DNA from 2 places in the Paraburkholderia sp. JHI869 genome. Region 2 is predicted to be linked to the other one. Evidence: predicted binding sites of a transcription regulator. Region 2 holds the regulator's gene; the other holds the start of a gene.
What was found. The regulator FliA, encoded in region 2, starts transcription of late flagellar genes. The targets are predictions, from matches to a motif close to CTAAAGTTTNNNNNNNNNNNGCCGNTA.
Positions count from the first base shown of each region.

Region 1: the regulator FliA is predicted to act here: its motif matches at 1,665-1,691, upstream of fliS (flagellar export chaperone FliS).

Region 1 covers NZ_JAYMSC010000038.1:795-5,206, reverse strand. Annotated here, with positions in the region: gene VSR72_RS37690 (flagellar hook-length control protein FliK) at 1-718, opposite strand, end outside; gene VSR72_RS37685 (flagellar protein FliT) at 803-1,135, opposite strand; gene fliS (flagellar export chaperone FliS) at 1,132-1,578, opposite strand; gene fliE (flagellar hook-basal body complex protein FliE) at 1,715-2,050, opposite strand; gene fliF (flagellar basal-body MS-ring/collar protein FliF) at 2,338-4,146, shown strand; gene fliG (flagellar motor switch protein FliG) at 4,136-4,412, shown strand, end outside.
Region 2 covers NZ_JAYMSC010000055.1:18,166-22,577, forward strand. Annotated here, with positions in the region: gene flgA (flagellar basal body P-ring formation chaperone FlgA) at 1-576, shown strand, start outside; gene flgM (flagellar biosynthesis anti-sigma factor FlgM) at 758-1,108, shown strand; gene VSR72_RS42270 (flagellar protein FlgN) at 1,159-1,602, shown strand; gene VSR72_RS42275 (RNA polymerase sigma factor FliA) at 1,771-2,502, opposite strand; partial or broken gene VSR72_RS42280 (MinD/ParA family protein) at 2,892-3,674, opposite strand; gene flhF (flagellar biosynthesis protein FlhF) at 3,667-4,412, opposite strand, start outside.

The DNA.
Region 1 (4,412 bases), on a different contig from region 2:
GGCTCCAGTCGAGCGGCAGTTGGGCGTGGGCGCCGAGCAGGCGGTTCTGCGGCTCGTCGGCGAGTTCGGCGGGCGAGAGCTGGCCGCGCAGCCATTGCGCGAGGTGAGCTTCGTAGAAGAGTCCGCTCGTGCTCACCGTCTGCGCGAGCGACGCGGCGAGCGCAGCGACCGGGCCGGCCTGTGCGGCGGCGGAAGTCTGTGCGGTTTGTGCGGTTAGAGTCGCTTGCCCGGCTTGCGGGTCTTGCGATGACGCTGTTTGCGCGCTCGCGCTGGCGCCGGTTCCGGCGTCGGCCGCTGCGGCCAGCGCCTCGCCTGCAAGACCCTGGGCTGCGAGCGCCACGTCCGCGAGCAACGCGGCTTGCGCGGCCTGTGGCTGCTCGCCGGCGAGTCCCGGCAGCGGCAAGGTGCTCGCGCCGCCGGGCGCCGCGTCGGCCGCGGGATTGGCCCAGAGCGGCGCGCGGCCCACCACGGCGGGCGTCGCTTCGCCGCCCGAGCGGATGATGGCGTCGAGCGCCAGCGCAACCGCCGAAAGCACGGTCTGCGTGGAGTCCTGCGTCGTGGTGGTGTTGGCAGCGGTGTCGGCGAGGGCGGCCGTGCCCGTCGCGAGCGCGGAAACGCTCGTCTGCGCTGCGCCCGAGGCGCCCTGCGGGCCGACCGGCGTGAGCGCCGCGATGCGGCTCGCGAGGAGCGCGGCGGCTCCGGTGTCGATTCCGTTCATGGTGTTCCGGATCTGCGCATAGCGCCGACCTGCCGGTTCATGGGGCGCTGCGCGCCGTTGCCACGCGAGACGCCACGCGCCGCGCTAGCGGGCTCCGTAGATTTCCTGCAAGACCCGCGCGGGCTGCACGGTGCCGTAAAAGAGCGCCGAAAGCCGCGCCATGCAAGGGCTTGCGAGATCCCGAATGGCGGCGTCGTCGGCGAGGATCTGGCGGATCAGCTCGTATTTGCGCGTGCGTTCGGCAACCGTGAGCCGTATGACGCCTTCGACGTCCTTCAAGGCATCGACGAGGATCCGGTACTCCTCTTGCAAGCCGATCAGATCGTTCCAGTGCGAATCGCGCGCCGCATGGAGCATCTGCCCCGACACGGCCGCTATCGCTTCGTAGCGGGCGAAGTAGTCTGCTTTTGAACTCATCTCGTCAACGAGCCGGGGCCTGACGCGGATGACTGTTCGGCCATCCTCGCCACTTCCGGCGCTATCCCCAACCAGGCTTCTTCGAGCGTAGCCAGCAGTCCATCGACCTCGACCAGCATGGTCTCGCTCTGTTTAATATTGGCTTCCAGCAGGCGCTGCGTCATGTAGCTGTACAGCGTGTTGAGGCGTTGAGCGATCTCGCCGCCCGCCTCCACATTCAACGCGAGCTGAAGTCCGCTCTCAACAATCCGGATCGCCTTGGCGATCGCCTCGCAACGCGGGCCGACGTTGCCGACCTGCATATGCATACGTGCCTGCGCGATGGCTTGGCGTGCCCCCTGGTACAGGAGCACGATCAGCTTGTGCGGGCTCGCACCCATGACCCCTGTTTCGACGCCCACGCGTGCATAGGCGTTAGCTCCAGATTGGGCAGGGGAAAACATCGGCGCTTCTCCTTGATACGTTTGGCTTGAATGCGGTCGTCCGGCGCGCGGCGCGAGGCGCAGGCGACGGACTCTTCTAGCCGTGTTATCGGAACGTAGGGGAGGAAGCTTTAGCGCGCTGACGAAGCCAAGGCTCTCAGACCTGAATCTGCATGATGTCGGTGTAGGCGGCCACCAGCTTGTTGCGCACCTGCAATCCGAACTGGAAGCCGATGTTGGCTTTCTGCATGTCGACCATCACGTCGTTGAGCGACACGTTGTTCGCGCCCAGCTCGAACGCCTGCGACTCGCCAACGGCCTTTTGCTGGGCGTCGCTGATCTGGTCGAGCGACGACTTGAGCGCCGCCGCGAACCCGCCGGCCGTGGCCGCGCCCGATTTTTCGTCGGCTGCGGTGGGGCCCCCGGCCGCCTGTGTCGCCATGGACTGCATTTGGGCCAAGGCGGACGTGAGCGGGGATACTGGCACGGTCATGTTTGCTCCACGAAAAGGGGACATGCGGGGTGTTCCGGGGACGCGCCCCAGGACCGGAATTTCAGCGATTCCGCGGCAATCCCGCGGGCCCGGCCGGCACGGCGTTTTGACAGGACGCCGAATCTGGGGGAGAGCATAGCAGCGGGTCCGATTCGGCAGCCCCGAAACTAGGGGGAAAACCCGGCTCTATTCGCGCAATCGGCTTGCCAGCGGCCCCGGATAATGCGTCTCGTGAAAGTCTCCGCCATGCAAGGCGAGACCTGGAAGCCTCCGGAGATACCCGTCGCATGGATTCGACTGCCAATTCTTTGATCAACCCTGACGCCCGCATGGGCCTCGCCACCCCAGGCGCGGGCGCCGCGCCCGGCGCCGGCGCGGGCGCAGGCCTGGGCGGCGCGGAAGACCTCGGCGGCGGCTTTGCGCAACGCCTCGGCTCGCTCTCGTCGCTGCGCAACGTGCGCGGCAACCCGCGCGCGCCGCTCATTTTTGCCGTGGCGGTGCTCGTGGCCGTAGTCGCCGGTCTCGTGCTGTGGTCGCGCGCGCCCGACTACAAGGTGCTGTACAGCAACCTGTCGGACCGCGACGGCGGTGCCATTATTACTGCGCTTCAGGCCGCAAACGTTCCCTACAAGTTCTCGGACGCCGGCGGCGCCATTCTCGTGCCGGCCGAGCAGGTCAACGAAATGCGCCTGCGCCTCGCCTCCCAGGGCCTGCCCAAGAACGGTTCGGTCGGCTTCGAGCTGATGGACAACCAGAAGTTCGGCATCAGCCAGTTCGCCGAGCAGGTGAACTACCAGCGCGCGCTCGAAGGCGAGCTCGAGCAAACGATTCAGTCGATCGCGAGCGTGAAGTCGGCACGCGTGCATCTGGCCATTCCGAAGCCTTCGGTGTTCGTGCGCGAGCGCGAAGCGCCCTCCGCCTCGGTGCTCGTGAATCTGTATCCGGGCCGCATTCTCGACGACGGCCAGGTCGCCGCGATCACGCACATGGTGGCTTCGGCCGTGCCGGACCTGCCGGTGCGCAACGTGACGGTGGTCGACCAGGACGGCAACCTCCTCACCCAGAGCGCCACGGGCGTGGGCCTCGACGCCTCGCAGCTCAAGTACGTGCGCCAGGTCGAGCACGACACCCAGTCGCGCATCGACGCGATCCTCGCCCCGCTCTTCGGCGCCGGCAACGCGCGCTCGCAGGTGAGCGCCGACCTCGACTTCTCGAAGCTCGAGCAGACCTCCGAAGCCTACGGTCCGAACGGCAACCCGCAGGCCGCCGCGATCCGCAGCCAGCAGCAGAACGTCTCCACGGAGATGCAGCAAAGCGGCGCGGGCGGCGTGCCCGGCGCGCTCACGAACCAGCCGCCGCAGCCGGCCTCGGCGCCCATCAGCGCGCCGGCGGGTGCGAACGGCGCGTCGGCACCGGTGCCGGTCTCCGATCATCACGACACCACCACGAACTACGAGCTCGACAAGACCGTGCGCCACTATCAACAGGCGCCCGGCGACGTGAAGCGCCTGTCGGTGGCCGTGATCGTGAACTATCAGCAGAAGGTCGACGCCAAGGGCCACGCCACCATGCAGCCGCTCGACGCGCAGAAGCTCGCGCAGGTCGAACAGCTCGTGAAGGACGCCATGGGCTACGACGCCAAGCGCGGCGACTCGGTGAACGTGGTGAACGCCGCGTTCCAGACCGAAGTCGACCCGAACGCGAACCTGCCGTGGTGGCGTCAACCCGACATCCTCGCCCTTGCCAAGCAGATTGCGACGTGGCTCGGCATTGGCGCAGTGGCTCTGTTCCTCTATTTCGTGATGGTGAAGCCGGCGCTGCGCCGCGCGTTCCCGCCGCCCGAGCCGGTTGCGCCCTCGCTGCCCGGCATGGCCGATGGCGAGCCGCTGATGCTCGACGGCATCCCCGAAGCGGTGCGCATCCCCGGCACGGGAGGCGCAGTCGAAGAAGGCGCGGACAGCGAAGCCGCCCTGCTCGCCTTCGAAAGCGAGAAGAACAAGTTCGAACGCAACCTGGAATACGCGCGCAACATCGCGCGCCAGGATCCGAAGATCGTCGCAACCGTCGTGAAAAGCTGGGTGAACGATGAACGCTGAAGGCGCAACCAAGAGCGCGCTGCTGCTCATGTCGATCGGCGAACAGGAGGCCTCCGAGGTCTTCAAGTTCCTCGGTCCGCGCGAAGTGCAGAAAATCGGCACCGCCATGGCGGCGCTCAAGAACGTCAAGCGCGAAGAGATCGAAGTCGTGCTGCAGGACTTCGTCAAGGAAGCCGAGCAGCACACCGCCTTCTCGCTCGACTCGAACGACTACATCCGCAGCGTGCTCAACAAGGCGCTCGGAGAAGACAAGGCCGGCGCGATCA
Region 2 (4,412 bases):
CAGCAGCAGTCGGCGGGCTTGCCGGGCCACGTGAACATCACGGTCGCGCCGGTGTTTCCGCGCGGCCTCGCCGCGTGCACCTCGCTCGAGCCGTTCATGCCGCCGGGCGCACGCACGTATGGCCACACGACCGTGGGCGTGCGCTGCATCGGTGCGAAGCCGTGGACGCTCTATGTGAGCGCACGCGTGGCCGTCGAGGTGAACTACTACGTGGCCTCGCGCCAGATCGGCGCGGGCGAAGCCCTTTCGGCCGCCGACTTCATGCCGCGCGCGGGCGACCTCGCGAGCCTGCCGCAGACCATCATCACCGATCCCAACCAGGCGACGGGCGCTGTCGCGCTCGCGCGCATTGCCGCGGGACTGCCGCTGCGCACCGACATGCTGCGCAGCGCGGCTTCGGTGGTCATCGGCCAGACGGTGAAAGTGATCGCCGTGGGCAGCAACTTCACGATCTCCGCCGAAGGCAGCGCGCTCAACAACGCCGAGCCCGGCCAGCAGGTGCGCGTGCGCACGAGCGGCGGCCAGATCATCTCGGGCGTGGTCAAGGACGCCGGAACCGTGCAGGTGCAAATATAGGGCCGGTAAGCGCTGGTAAGGGCCGGAACGCGGTGGCTTCAGCCCCGCCCGGCGGCCCGATCCGGCCGTTTCCGGCTTTGTGCGCCAGCACACGTAACAGCATGTAACGGTGGGATTTTCGCGCTAAAGTTCGGCCCGACCTATGCCGTTATCAAGGTCAAATCGATCAGGAAAGCCCATCGTGAAAGTTGACTCCTCCACCCGCAATGATCCGCGCACGCTGCAGGATGGCCTCGCGCGCTCGCAAGCTGATTCGACCGGCGTAAGCGCCGCCGGTACCGACACCGCAGCCACCACTGGCGCGGCAGGCACGGCCGGTGCCGCCCAAGGCGGCGCGAACGTGAGCCTCTCGTCGCTTTCGTCGACGATGCGCTCGCTCGCCGCGAGCGGCTCGGCCGACATCGACACGGCGCACGTCCAGTCGATCAAGGACGCGATCCGCAACGGCACGTTGCAGATCGACTCCGGCAAGATTGCCGACGGCGTGATCCAGACCGCCCGCGACCTCATGAAGCCGACGTCAGGCAACTGACACTCGACCAACGAGCGCCGCGCAAACCTCGCTTTTTTTGGTGCCTAGCAATGAAAGATGCCCTGTTGGCCACACTGATCGACGAACACGCCACGGTTGAGGCGTTCGCGTCGCTGCTCGCCTATGAAGAGAAGGCGCTCGTGTCGGCCGACGGCATGGAGGCGCTGCCGCAGATCGTCGAGCAGAAGACCACGCTCACGCAGCGTCTGGCTGGGCTCGAAAAGGCGCGCGACGCGCAACTGGCAGGCCTCGGTCTCCCCAGCGGCCGTAAAGGCATCGAAATGGCCTGCGACGGCGACACGCGCCTTGCGAGCCAGTGGGCGCTGCTCAAAGGTTCGACCGAACGCGCGCGCCGCAGGAATCTCACGATCGGCATGATGATCCGCACGCGCATGGAGCATAACCGCCGCGCGCTCTCGATCCTGCGCGGCGAAACGGGCGGCGGCGCGATGCTGTACGGTCCCGATGGGCGGCTGCCGGCGTTCGGGCTGTAAGCACCCAGCTCGCCAAAGACAAAAAGCCGAAGCGGTGATGCTTCGGCTTTTTTGTTTGTGCAATCCAGTCGGCCAACAAAAAAGCCGGAGTGCTCCCGCACCCCGGCTTTTTCACCCTCGCCTCACCCGGCCCGCGCTCACAACCGCCGCGCGGACCCGTCTACCGCCTCAATTCTCCTGGCCGGCCCACGACATCTCGCGCAGGCGCGTGCGCAAACGCGCCACTGCCTGGCTGTGCAGCTGGCACACGCGCGACTCGCTCACTTCCATCACCGCGCCGATTTCGCGCAGGTTCATGCCGCGCTCGTAATAGAGCGACATGAGCAGCTTCTCGCGCTCGGGCAGCCGCTCGATCGCCTCGACGAGCGCGCCGCGCAGGCTGTCGTCGAGCAGCGCCGACAGCGGGTCCGAATGATCGACGCAGTAGCGGTCGAGGAACGGTTCGTCCTCGGCGGAGCGGTCGAAGTCTTCGTAGTAAATGAGCTGGCTGCCGTGCAGGTCCTGCAGCATGCTCTGGTACTCGTCGAGCGGCATGCTCAGATGCTCGGCGATCTCCGCCTCGCTCGCCGAGCGCCCGAGCCGCTGCTCCACTTTGTGCACCGCGCTTTCCACTTCGCGCGAGGTGCGGCGCAGGCTGCGCGGCAGCCAGTCGTTGCTGCGCAGCTCGTCGAGCATCGCGCCGCGAATGCGCTGGCTCGCATAGGTCTCGAATTGCGCGCCCTGATCTTCCTTGTAGCGATTGGCCGCATCGAGCAGGCCGATCATGCCGGCCTGGATCAGGTCGTCGAGGTCCACGCTCGCCGGCATTTTCGCCACGAGCTGCAAGCCGAGCCGTCTCACGAGCGGCGCGTACTTCGCAAGCACGTCGGCCTGCGAAATTTTTCCTTGAGCGTTATACATCGACATCGTGCTCTCCACTTCTCATGTCCCTGATTGGCGTCGTCGTGCGCACGTCAGACGTGCTGCGGCGACGTCCGCTGCGCGGGCGTATCGGTCCGCCAGCCCACGTGGGCCGGTGCGGACGCGGATGTTGCATTGGGTGCGGGATGCACACCCGTCACGGCCGCTACGAACGAATCGGCGTTCGCGGCGAGCGTGCTGTGTGCGGCGTTTGTTCCTTGCGTTGCGTGCGTTCCATGCGTTGCATGCGCAGCGTGTAGCTGGACGCCGGCTTGCGGCGCGCCGTCCAGGTCGTCGGCGGGTGCGTCGCCCGCCGCTTCATGTTCTTCGTGCGTCGCGACGAGCGAGCCGCTCGCGCGCGCGGTGGCCGGCGAGCACGCCGAGACCGCGGGCCGCATGGGCCAGTGCGGCAGTTCGGCTGCCACGTGCCGGAAGTCGCGCGCGGCGGATGTCGACGGAAACGCATCGACGATGCAGCGCGCGAGCTTGAGTGCCTGCGCCATGTGTTGATCGGCAGCGACGCTTCCGGCGCTGTCGAGCGACACGCTCAGGTAGCGGCTCGCCACCCCCGCGAGATTCTCGATCGCGGTCTGCGCGTCGCTTGCGTTCGCCACATGATTCGCGAGCACGCGAAACTGCGCGATCGCATGCGCGAAGTGCAGCCGTTTCATGCACGCATAGGCGTCCGTGATCGACTGCGCACCGATGCGCATCACGATCAGCACGTCGTGCGCGTGCATGGCGAGCGGCGACAGCGCGCCTTCGGCATCGAGCTGCGCGTCGATCAATACGATGTCGGCGGGGCCCGAAATGACCTTGTGCAGTTGCGCGCTCGTGTACTGCGCGCGGTTGTCGCGCGAGGCGGCCAGCACGCCGAAGCCGAGCGCGTGACGCCCCACGGCTTCGTCGAGTGTGCGCTCGCCGCGCATCACGGCGGCGAAGTTGCCGGCGCCGCGTACTCCGCCTATCAGCGAACAGACCGAGCGGGGTCCCAGACACTCGTCGATGACGAGTACGTCCTTGCCCTGCGCAGTGAGCGCAGCCGCGAGATTGACCACGGTGGTCGTGCGTCCGGGCGAACCCGCACCGCCCGTCACCGCGACCACTCGCGAGCCTTCGCGCGCGAGAAGCCGGCGCAGCCCTTCTGCCTGATCGATTACGAACTTATCCAAACCTGACCTCGGGAGCCTGCGAATTCGAACGCGTCGAGAGAGCCGACAGCAGCGCCGGGATATCGTCTTCGTGCGGCACGAACGGCGAGCTCTCTCGCGGAATGCAGAAAGCGCTGCGGATCAGGAAGCGGCGCGTCGCCACATAGAGGTTCTCTGGGACCTTCTGGCCCGTCGAGACGTAATGCACCGGCAGCTTGTAGCGCAGCACGGTGTCGAGCGCGCTGCCGAGGTTGGTCGCCTCGTCGAGCTTGGTGAGGATGCAGCCCGTGAGCGGTGCGTTTTCGCTCTGGTAGGCCTGCACGACTTCGTTGAGCGTGTCGCCGTGGTTGGTCGCCGAGAGCAGCAGAAGGCGCCGCACCGGGCGGCCCGCGCCGCACAGCATGGCGATCTGGTCGGCCACGGCGCGATCGCGCTGGCTCATGCCGATCGTGTCGATCAGCACGATGTGCTTGTTCTTGAGTTCGGTGAGCGCGAGCTGGAGGTCCGCGCCGTCGCGCACCGCGTGCACCGAAACGCCGAGGATCTTGCCGAAGATGCGCAGTTGCTCGTGGCCGCCGATACGGTAGCTGTCGGTGGTGAGCAGCGCGACCTTGCTTGCGCCGAAGCGCATCACGCAGCGCGCGGCGAGCTTCGCCGTGGTCGTGGTCTTGCCCACGCCCGTCGGGCCCATCAGCGCGAACACGCCGCCGCGCTCCATGAGCGCTTCTTCGTCTTCGAGCACCGGCAGGTTCGATTCGA